Linked DNA regions of Thalassoglobus sp. JC818. The protein of the gene in region 2 binds, or shares a complex with, the protein of the main gene of each other region. Links are inferred from orthologs where the notes say so. Each region holds a gene or a part of one and is shown on either strand. Other genes may lie near its edges.

Region 1 (3,023 bases), on a different replicon or contig from region 2:
CGGACTAATGCGATAGCCAGTATACACATGTGAATCGAAGCGGACTCCGAGTCCACCGGGGATAATCAGATCGGTAATTGTTCCAGGACAACCTCGAAAACCTTGTTCAGGATCTTCAGCATTGATCCGAACCTCGATCGAGCATCCTGTTGACGTGATATCGTCCTGTGTGAAGCTTAACTTTTCACCTGCTGCAACGAGAATTTGCTGACGAATCAAATCGATTCCGGTGACCATTTCCGTTACCGGATGCTCAACCTGAATTCGTGCATTCACTTCGATGAAGTAGAAGTTGTTGTCCTGATCGACGATGAATTCCACTGTTCCCGCGTTGAAATAGCCAGAAGTGCGCACGAGACGCGTCGCCGCTTCGCACATTTCCTGCCGAACATTCTCGGGAAGTTTTGGTGCGGGGCTTTCTTCGATCAGCTTCTGATGCTTTCGCTGCATCGTGCAATCGCGTTCCCACAGATGAACGGCGTTTCCGTGTTGATCGGCAAGAACTTGCACCTCAACGTGCCGCGGCTTCTGCACGAACTTCTCAATATAAACCCCGGCATTTTTGAACGCCTTTTCAGCTTCGGCAGCTGCAGCTTTCAATTCGGTTCTCAGCGACTTCTCATCGGTCGCCGGCCGAATTCCTTTTCCTCCGCCACCGGCAGTCGCTTTGATGAGGACGGGGTAGCCAATTTCATTGGCCACTCGCACCGCTTCCTCTTCACTGTTGATCAGCCCGTCACTTCCGGGGACGACGGGAACTTCAGCTTCCATCGCAATTTTGCGAGCTTCAACCTTATCGCCCAGCTTGCGCATCGCGTCCTGCGGAGGTCCGATGAACTCAATTCCAGAGTCGCGGCACTGCTCAGCGAAATTGTAGTTCTCAGCCAGAAAACCGTAGCCCGGATGAATCGCCTGGGCTTCGCTCAATTCAGCAGCAGCGATGATGTGTTCGATCTTCAGATAGCTCTCTGAAGAGTTAGCTGGGCCGATGCAAATTGCCTCGTCCGCCAAATCGAGGTAATGAGCGCCGCGATCTGCTTCGCTGAAAACGGCAACAGTCCCGATCCCAAGTTCCTGACAGGCGCGAATCACACGGAGTGCAATTTCGCCTCGGTTAGCAACCAAAATCCTCTGAAACATGATATCGATTCAATCCTAGTGAACTCGTGTGGGATGCGGTGTGGCCCGGGCCTGTGCTCGCTCGTGGAATTTGCCTGATGATTGTCTTCCTGACTCGAGGTTCGGCGAAACGCTAACTCGTCGCCAGGAACACAAACTTCAGCGTCAGCGATTTGATAACGCCTGCCCCTCTCACGAGAAGAGGGGACGAGTCTTCAATCTGACATGGCAATCGCTGTGATCAATCTGGCTTAACGAGGAACAATGGCTGTCCGTATTCGACGGAATCGCTGTCCTTCAACAGCACCTTGACGATGGTCCCCGAAACCTCAGCCGGAATCTGATTGAAGACCTTCATCGCTTCCACGATGCAGACGATCGAGTCTTTGGTCACGTGATCCCCGACTTTGACGAAAACTGGTTCGCCAGGAGACGGAGACTGATAGAACGTCCCCACAGTGGGGCTTTTGATCTCAACTAATCCTTCATCCGCCGCCGGAGCAGCGGCTGGAGCGGAACTTGCAGCTGCAGGCGGAGTTGCTGCTGCTGGGGCAGCAGGAGCGGCTGGTGCGGCGAAAACAGGAGCGGGCGGTGCAAGCGCGCCGCTGAATTCGTGGCCTCCACGACGCAGAACGTATTTTGCCGTTCCCTGTTCCAGTTTCAGCTCGGTAACGTCGTGTTTCTCCATCAGTTCCATGACCTGACGAAGCCCATCAATGTTCAGTTCGTCTGCTTCGGCGTTCGCGTCGCGAGCCATCTCAATTCCTCAGTGTCTGGTCAATTATGTGTCTAGTCGATTATTTCGGATGTCCGCTTCGCATCCTGATTCGGAAGGCAAAGGGATTTTCTGGGATTGGATACGTCTATTTCTGATTTGAGATCATTCCGTTCGTACAAATCGGCTTCTCATCCGGGAGACGTGCCGAAACTTGACGAAAATCGATGGAACGATCGACGGAATCCCACAGATTGTCTTCTCGAATGAGATGCTGAAGGTCACGTCCGCAAATCGAATCAATCAGATGGTGATCCGAACAGAATCCCAACTCTTGGTGACGCTGGACAATACTTCACATCCCTGGTCGGTGACAAGAACATCGTCTTCGATCCTGACGCCTCCCCAGCCCGAAAGATAGATCCCAGGCTCGACCGTGACAACCATTCCGGTCTCCAGCGGAGTCTCTGCCGTCCTTGAAAACCGCGGTAATTCGTGAATATCGAGGCCGATTCCGTGACCGAGGCCGTGATCGAAGAACTCTCCGAATCCAGCATCTGCGATGTGTTGACGTGCTGCGGTGTCGACATCGAGCGTCGAAACTCCGGGGCCAATGAGATCAATGGCCAACATTTGCGCTTCGAGCACGGTGCGATAGATTTTCTCGAATTGAGGCTCCGGGAAATCCTGAGTGAGGAGTGTGCGCGTCAAATCTGACTTGTACCCCAAATAGGTTTGAGCTCCCCAGTCAACCAGAAGAATAGGGTGTTCGGAGAGCTTACGGTCTCCGGGACGATAGTGGGGCATCGCAGAATGGTCACCGACTGCGATAATCGGATGGAAACTCAATTCCTCTCCACCCAGCCCGCGAACGATGTGTTCCAGCTCGTAAGCCATCTCTCGTTCAGTCGCGTCAGGCCGAAACTGATCGAGAAGTTGTGCAAAGCCTTCCTCTGCCAATCGAACCGCGAGCCGAATTTCTTCGATCTCACTGTCATCTTTGATGGCGCGGATCGTTTCAACTTTCCAGGAAAGTGGAACCCACTGCTGTCCTTTTGAACCGTCGATCAACTGCTGATAGGTGTCAAACGGCATTGAATGCCCTTCAAACCCGATCGGACCGCTGGAAGACGACTGAAGTTCTCCGACAACTCCTTGGATGAGAGACTTGTTGGACGGGCGAATCACA
Region 2 (2,930 bases):
TCGATGTCTACGTGGCTGGCAGTTCAATTTTTGATCAGTCGAGCTATGCAGATGCGATTCGCGAGATGACTGAGATTGCTCGGTCGTTCTCGCCTTCCACTTAATTAAAGGATGAACATGGCTATCTTCCTGATTCGGCCGGGCGAAACGGACTACGATGTCCAGGATCGGCTTCAGGGTACTTTGAATTTGCCTCTTACTGAACGTGGAATCAGTCAGGTCGACGCGCTGATTGATCAGGTTCAGGTGGCAGGGATTGACCGGATTTACTGCGGACCCAACGAACCAGCATTGTCGACGGCACGACGTATCAGTCGGCAACTTGATATCCCGCTGAAAGTTCTCGATCAGTTGAGCAACGTTGACCTCGGGCTGTGGCAGGGCCTCTGTCTCGAGGAAATTCGTGCGAAGCAGCCTCGTGTCTTCAAGCAGTGGCGAGAAGCACCCGGCTCGGTCTGCCCACCTCAAGGCGAGGCAGGAGAGTATGCTTGCGAGCGAATTCAGGAAGCCCTGCGCAAGCCTGTGAAAAAGGGTGGCGTGATCGCAATCGTTGCATCTGAGCCGCTTGCTTCGCTCATCGAATGTCAAATCCGAGGCGAATCCCCCGACCTCACGGACTCTTTCGGAAAGCAGCGCCCATCTGCATGCTGCCAGAGAATTGATTCTCCAACTGCTGTGAGCCATAACACTTCGGCGAAGTAGGCTCGACAAGCAAGAGCGATTTCCACAAGATATGCACGTCTTGTCATTCGACCGAATAAATCGATCCGCATTCCCTTCGCTCTCAATCCAGTGTTCTCTTCGATCACTTGCTTGATGACGACAGTGAGATGTTCTGCATATGAGTACTGGCCCCGAAATCGCACGCCCAGCGACGCCGTCTATGAATGATGAATCCGCCACCCCTCGCCGAAAACGTGGTGTTCCCGAGGGACTGTGGCTTCGCTGCCCAAAATGTTCTGCGACGATCTTTCGCAAGCAAGTCGAAAAGAATCTGCGCATGTGCCCGGAGTGCTCGCACCACTTCTACGTTCCGGCGCGAGTTCGGATTCAGCAGCTCTTCGACGATGACAGCTTCGAAGAATGGTACACCGAGCTTCGTTCGGTCGATCCACTCAATTTCCACGATCAGAAACCTTACAAATCTCGCCTCGTCGCTGAGCAAAAGAAGACCGGACTCGACGAAGCATGCGTCGTCGGCAAAGGCTACATGCGTGGTCGACCTGTCGTTTTCGGCCTGACAGATTCCGCGTTCATCATGGGCAGCATGGGATCGGTTGTCGGTGAAAAACTGACTCGCGCCACTGAAGAAGCGACTCGTCAGAAGCTTCCCCTGATCATTGTCAGTGGATCAGGCGGAGGCGCGCGAATGCACGAGGGGATTCTCTCTCTCATGCAAATGGGAAAAGTGTCAGCTGCGCTCGGGCGGTTTCATGATGCTGGAGGACTCTACATCTCCGTCTTGACCGATCCGACCATGGGGGGCGTGGCGGCCAGTTTCGCTTCGCTCGGCGATGTTGTGATCGCAGAACCGGAAGCGTTGATCGGCTTTGCTGGACCACGTGTGGTGAAAGCCACAGTCAGTTCGGAGCTTCCTGAAGGCTTTCAGACGAGTGAGTTTCTGCTGAAGCATGGATTTGTCGACACGATTGTTCCGAGATCAGAACTGCGCAGCGAGATCGTTCGAGTTGTGGACTATTGTACTTGAGATGAGCGAGCGAGGAACTTCCCTGTGACTTCTGAGGCGGGGTCATCGATCGCTGAGATTTGTCGTCCGAAGAATCAGATCAAACCATTTCCTATGATGATCGGAATGCTATGAGTTTTCTCAAGCGGCTCTTCAACAAGAAGGAGAAAGTTCACAAGGTCAACGTTCAGAAAGCCTACCAGCTCCACAATCGGGTTGGTCAGGGAAGTATGTCGAAAGTCTGGAAGGCGACCGATCCAGCGAGTCAAAGTCTGGTCGCTGTCAAAGTGTTGGACAAGGCAAAGCTCGCTCGACTCAATCAGCGATTTCAAGGGATGGCCCGACCGACCGAAGGGCAGATCGCGATTCTTCTCAATCATCCCAACATCGTGAAAACGCTTCTTCACGGGATCACGACCGACGACGAAGAATACCTCGTCATGGAATTCATCGAAGGGGTCAGTCTCAGCTACTTGGTGGAGGTGCAGAACGAGCGGATGCGCGAGAACTGTATCTGGTACGCGATTCAGCTCGGCGAAGCGATGAGTTACCTCCATTCGAACGAATGGATTCATCGCGATCTCTGCCCGCGAAACATCATGGTCACTAATGACGAGTTGGTCAAAGTGATCGACTTCGGGTTGATGGTCCCGAATACGCCCGAGTTTCGAAAACCGGGAAATCGAACCGGAACTGCCAACTACATGGCGCCCGAACTCATCACTCGTCAGCCGACAGACGAGCGAATCGATATCTATTCTTATTCGGTGACCTGTTTCGAAATGTTCACCGGCGAGCTACCCTGGCCAGCTGCAGATTCGTTGGAAGCGGTTCTTCAGCACGTGAACCAGCCGCCGAAAGATATTCTGAAACTTCGCCCCGACCTCGACGAACAAATCGCAAACACGATCATGCAGGGGCTCGAGAGGAATCCAGACGACCGCTGGCGCACGATGCGTCGGATGATCAATGAATTCCGGGCTGCGGGCGAACGACTCTATCCAGATGTGTAAGCTCGAGTGATCAAAACATTCGCAAAGAGCTGAAGGCTTACGACCAGTTGTCTTCTGAACGTCCGAGCAGTTTGGCTCCGTTCTTGAAGCAAAGGTGTCGGAACAGCGAGAGCCAGCATCCGTACATCAGGATGTTCGCCAGCACGATGGGCCAGTGTGAGTCAAAGAGATCGTCCAGTTCCGAGATCTCATGAAGGAATGGAACGACTACCGGCGATAGCAAGAGTGTT
Region 3 (2,932 bases), on a different replicon or contig from region 2:
GTCTCGAGGTTTTCAGAGAGCCGAGCACATCGGTCGTGCGCTTCGTTAGATGGGATGGTTGGAACTTCTCTCTGCGAGAGTTCGCGTTCAGTCATCAGCGAGCGGATCGCAACTTCTCCGGAGCACCGTCAGTGAGCCCACTGTCCGAATGGATGTGCGAGCAGGAGCCTCGAATCAGTGTCGTGCAGCGAGCGATGGTCCTCGAATTCTGACTCCCCTACCCGAGCCAGTTCTGCTTCATTCAGCGATGGTTTCAAGCGCGTAAAAACACATCCGCTTTGATCACTTTTTGTGAACGACTTGGAAGTCTTCGCGAGCCCGGCGTGAAGACGTTCAATCTTCGTCACGAATGATCTCTTGAAACCAGAGGACAAGATCTTCGACGGTGTGAGCGTTTGCGAAGTTCGCCTCGATCACCTCGTCCTGGAACCTGTGGTCATCAGCGACCTTCAGGATGACGAAGTGTTGAAAATTGAACTCAGTGGGATCGATGTGCAGATCGGTTTCGAAATTGTCGGTCGGTCGAATCTTGGAGACTGGGACATCGAAGAATTGCGCGATCGCCTCACGTACGATCTTCATGAGTTCAGGGTCGATGTCCGCTTTGGAGTAGAATTCCGCTTCGAAGAAGTCCGGCCTCTCGAGGATGCGCTGTCGTGTTTGTCGAGAAGCTTTGCGAAAGCGAAAGAGGTCGCGGAGACCGAGAATCAGGGTTGCGACAAATGCCATCGCAGATGTCATCACGGCCATGAAGATTCGTTCGCGAAGACCAGCGTCTTGAGCGAAGAGGCTTCCGAGGCCCCCGCAAAGGAGGGCCACGAATGCGATAGTCAGTGCCATGAAGATCAGCGATTGCATAGCCCAGGCGACTCTTCATGCCTGTTCGTTATGAACAGGAGGGGAACTCCGACGAGACGACTCTCAAATAGGACATGTTCAGATTGGGTTTGCACTGACTCGCACGAACAAACTCAGCTTTTGAATGAGTGAGACCGCACAAGCGAGTGCACTGGAAAGAGCAGCTTGCTCTAAGATTGCCCAACAGCGACAGACTCTTCGAAGACGCCGATCTTGCGGAACTTTTCATACCGTCGATCGAGCAGTTGGTCTTTCGGGACTTCACTGAGATCTTTCAATGCCGAGGTCAGCGAAGCGTGCAAATTGGTCGCCATCTGGCGATGGTTTCGATGTGCTCCTCCGATCGGTTCGCTGATGATTTCGTCAACAATCCCAAGTTCGAGGAGGTCTTTCGATGTGAACCGCAAAGCATGAGCGGCTTTGTCTGCGTGTTTGGCGTGCTTCCAGAGAATACCCGCACAGCCTTCCGGGCTGATCACTGAATAGTAAGCGAACTGCAAGACGGAAACGTGGTCGCCGATCCCAATTCCAAGTGCTCCGCCGCTGCCCCCTTCTCCGATGACAACGCAGACGATCGGCGTATCGATGCGGGCCATCTCTCGCAGGTTGAGAGCAATCTGGTAGGCCTGTCCTCGTTCTTCGGCTCCAACTCCGGGGTAAGCTCCGGCGGTGTCGATCAGGCAAATCACGGGCAGATTAAACTTGGCAGCCATCTGCATCTTAGAAAGGGCTTTTCGATAGCCTTCCGGATGCGCCATTCCGTAATTGTGTTCCAGGCGTTCGCGGAGGTTTCGTCCCTTTTGCTGCGCGACGAGCATCACCTTACGGTCACCGAGTTTGGCAAATCCGGTGAGGATCGCTCGGTCGTCTCCGTAGGCTTTGTCTCCGTGCAACTCGACGAATTCGTCGAAGACGAGTTCGATGTAGTCTAGCGCCTTTGGACGAGCATCATGCCGGGCGACCTGGACGATCTCCCAGGGATTGAGCTTCTCGTAGACTTCCCGCTTCAGCTTGTTGAGTTCGGTTCGGATGCGGCGAATCGATTCGCGAGTGACAGCTGTTGGATCTGGCTGTTTCTCCAGGTCCGAGAGTTGCTTTTCGAGTTCGAGGATCGGACGTTCAAACGGAAGTGGAAGCGGTGCGGACATCGTGACAGTTCAGAATATGGGGAGCGTTGTTATTCCAGTGATTCACTGCATTGAATCTTGAGGGGCGAGAATCGACGAGAATGCCGACTCCGACCCTGCGAAAACGATGCAGGAACGCTCGCATGATAATTCTGCAGGGCTTCAAGGGAAACAACAGAAGCGCTTTTAGTGCTGACTACTCGATTTGCAAGTCATCGAAGTTTGCAAGTGGGATGTCTTCCGGTGCCTTCTTGGGCTGCTCGTTTTTCGATTCAGCAGCTTGCGGGACAGACGGTTTGGGAGCAGAAGTGGGCTGCGGCGCGCTCGGTTGCGGAACACTGGGCTGCGGCATTTGCTGACCCGGCATTTGCTGACCTGGCATTTGCTGACCTGGCATTTGCTGACCTGGCATTTGCTGACCTGGCATTTGCTGACCTGGCATTTGCTGACCTGGCATTTGCTGACCTGGCATTTGCTGACCTGGCATTTGCTGACCTGGCATCTGCTGACCTGGCATTTGCTGACCCGGCATCTGCTGTCCTGGCATTTGCTGACCCGGCATTTGCTGACCCGGCATTTGCTGACCCGGCATTTGCTGACCTGGCATCATTCCGGGATAGTGCGGCATTTGCATTCCGGGCATCATTCCCGGGTACTGCGGCATCTGGCCTGGCATCTGGCCTGGCATTTGTCCCGGAAACATTCCCGGCATCATTGGATAACCAGGCATTTGCCCCCATGGAGCTCCGGGTTGGGGCTGCGGCGGAGCGGCCGGTTGTTGTTGTGCTGGTTTGGGCTGCGGCTTGGTCTCTTTGGCGAGGATTGGTTTGGGTTTTGGCTTGGGAGCCGGTTTTCGTTCGCCATCCTTGCTGCGATCGCGTTCTGCGTCTCGACGACTATTGAGGCGATCTTCTTGTGCTTGTGCGTCCCCTGCTGCCATTGCGTCG

The links.
Region 1: the proteins of accD (region 2) and accB are in contact, whole or in part, in a solved structure (PDB 8UXZ), measured with the Escherichia coli proteins. The link is inferred for Thalassoglobus sp. JC818 from one-to-one orthologs.
Region 3: the proteins of accD (region 2) and AB1L42_RS03430 are in contact, whole or in part, in a solved structure (PDB 8UXZ), measured with the Escherichia coli proteins. The link is inferred for Thalassoglobus sp. JC818 from one-to-one orthologs.

Annotation. Positions count from the first base shown.
Region 1 is NZ_JBFEFI010000013.1:82,839-85,861, forward strand. The notes cover bases 119-2,983. They hold accB (acetyl-CoA carboxylase biotin carboxyl carrier protein), read right to left. Parts: upstream 1,877-2,983; coding sequence 1,361-1,876; downstream 119-1,360. Other genes in these bases: accC (acetyl-CoA carboxylase biotin carboxylase subunit), read right to left, coding at 119-1,140; AB1L42_RS22180 (Xaa-Pro peptidase family protein), read right to left, coding at 2,138-2,983. In the rest of the region: more of accC, read right to left, coding at 1-118; more of AB1L42_RS22180, read right to left, coding at 2,984-3,023. UniProt on the Escherichia coli protein: This protein is a component of the acetyl coenzyme A carboxylase complex; first, biotin carboxylase catalyzes the carboxylation of the carrier protein and then the transcarboxylase transfers the carboxyl group to form malonyl-CoA.
Region 2 is NZ_JBFEFI010000007.1:154,787-157,716, forward strand. The notes cover bases 24-2,795. They hold accD (acetyl-CoA carboxylase, carboxyltransferase subunit beta), read left to right. Parts: upstream 24-883; coding sequence 884-1,708; downstream 1,709-2,795. Other genes in these bases: rpe (ribulose-phosphate 3-epimerase), read left to right, coding at 24-104; AB1L42_RS18560 (histidine phosphatase family protein), read left to right, coding at 118-702; AB1L42_RS18570 (serine/threonine-protein kinase), read left to right, coding at 1,819-2,700; AB1L42_RS18575 (ABC transporter permease subunit), read right to left, coding at 2,738-2,795. Also shown: more of rpe, read left to right, coding at 1-23; more of AB1L42_RS18575, read right to left, coding at 2,796-2,930.
Region 3 is NZ_JBFEFI010000001.1:959,651-962,582, reverse strand. Bases 18-2,791 are described here. They hold AB1L42_RS03430 (acetyl-CoA carboxylase carboxyltransferase subunit alpha), read right to left. Parts: upstream 2,007-2,791; coding sequence 1,029-2,006; downstream 18-1,028. Other genes in these bases: AB1L42_RS03425 (serine/threonine-protein kinase), read right to left, coding at 2,182-2,791; AB1L42_RS03435 (hypothetical protein), read right to left, coding at 334-858. Also shown: more of AB1L42_RS03425, read right to left, coding at 2,792-2,932. UniProt on the Escherichia coli protein: Component of the acetyl coenzyme A carboxylase (ACC) complex. First, biotin carboxylase catalyzes the carboxylation of biotin on its carrier protein (BCCP) and then the CO(2) group is transferred by the carboxyltransferase to acetyl-CoA to form malonyl-CoA.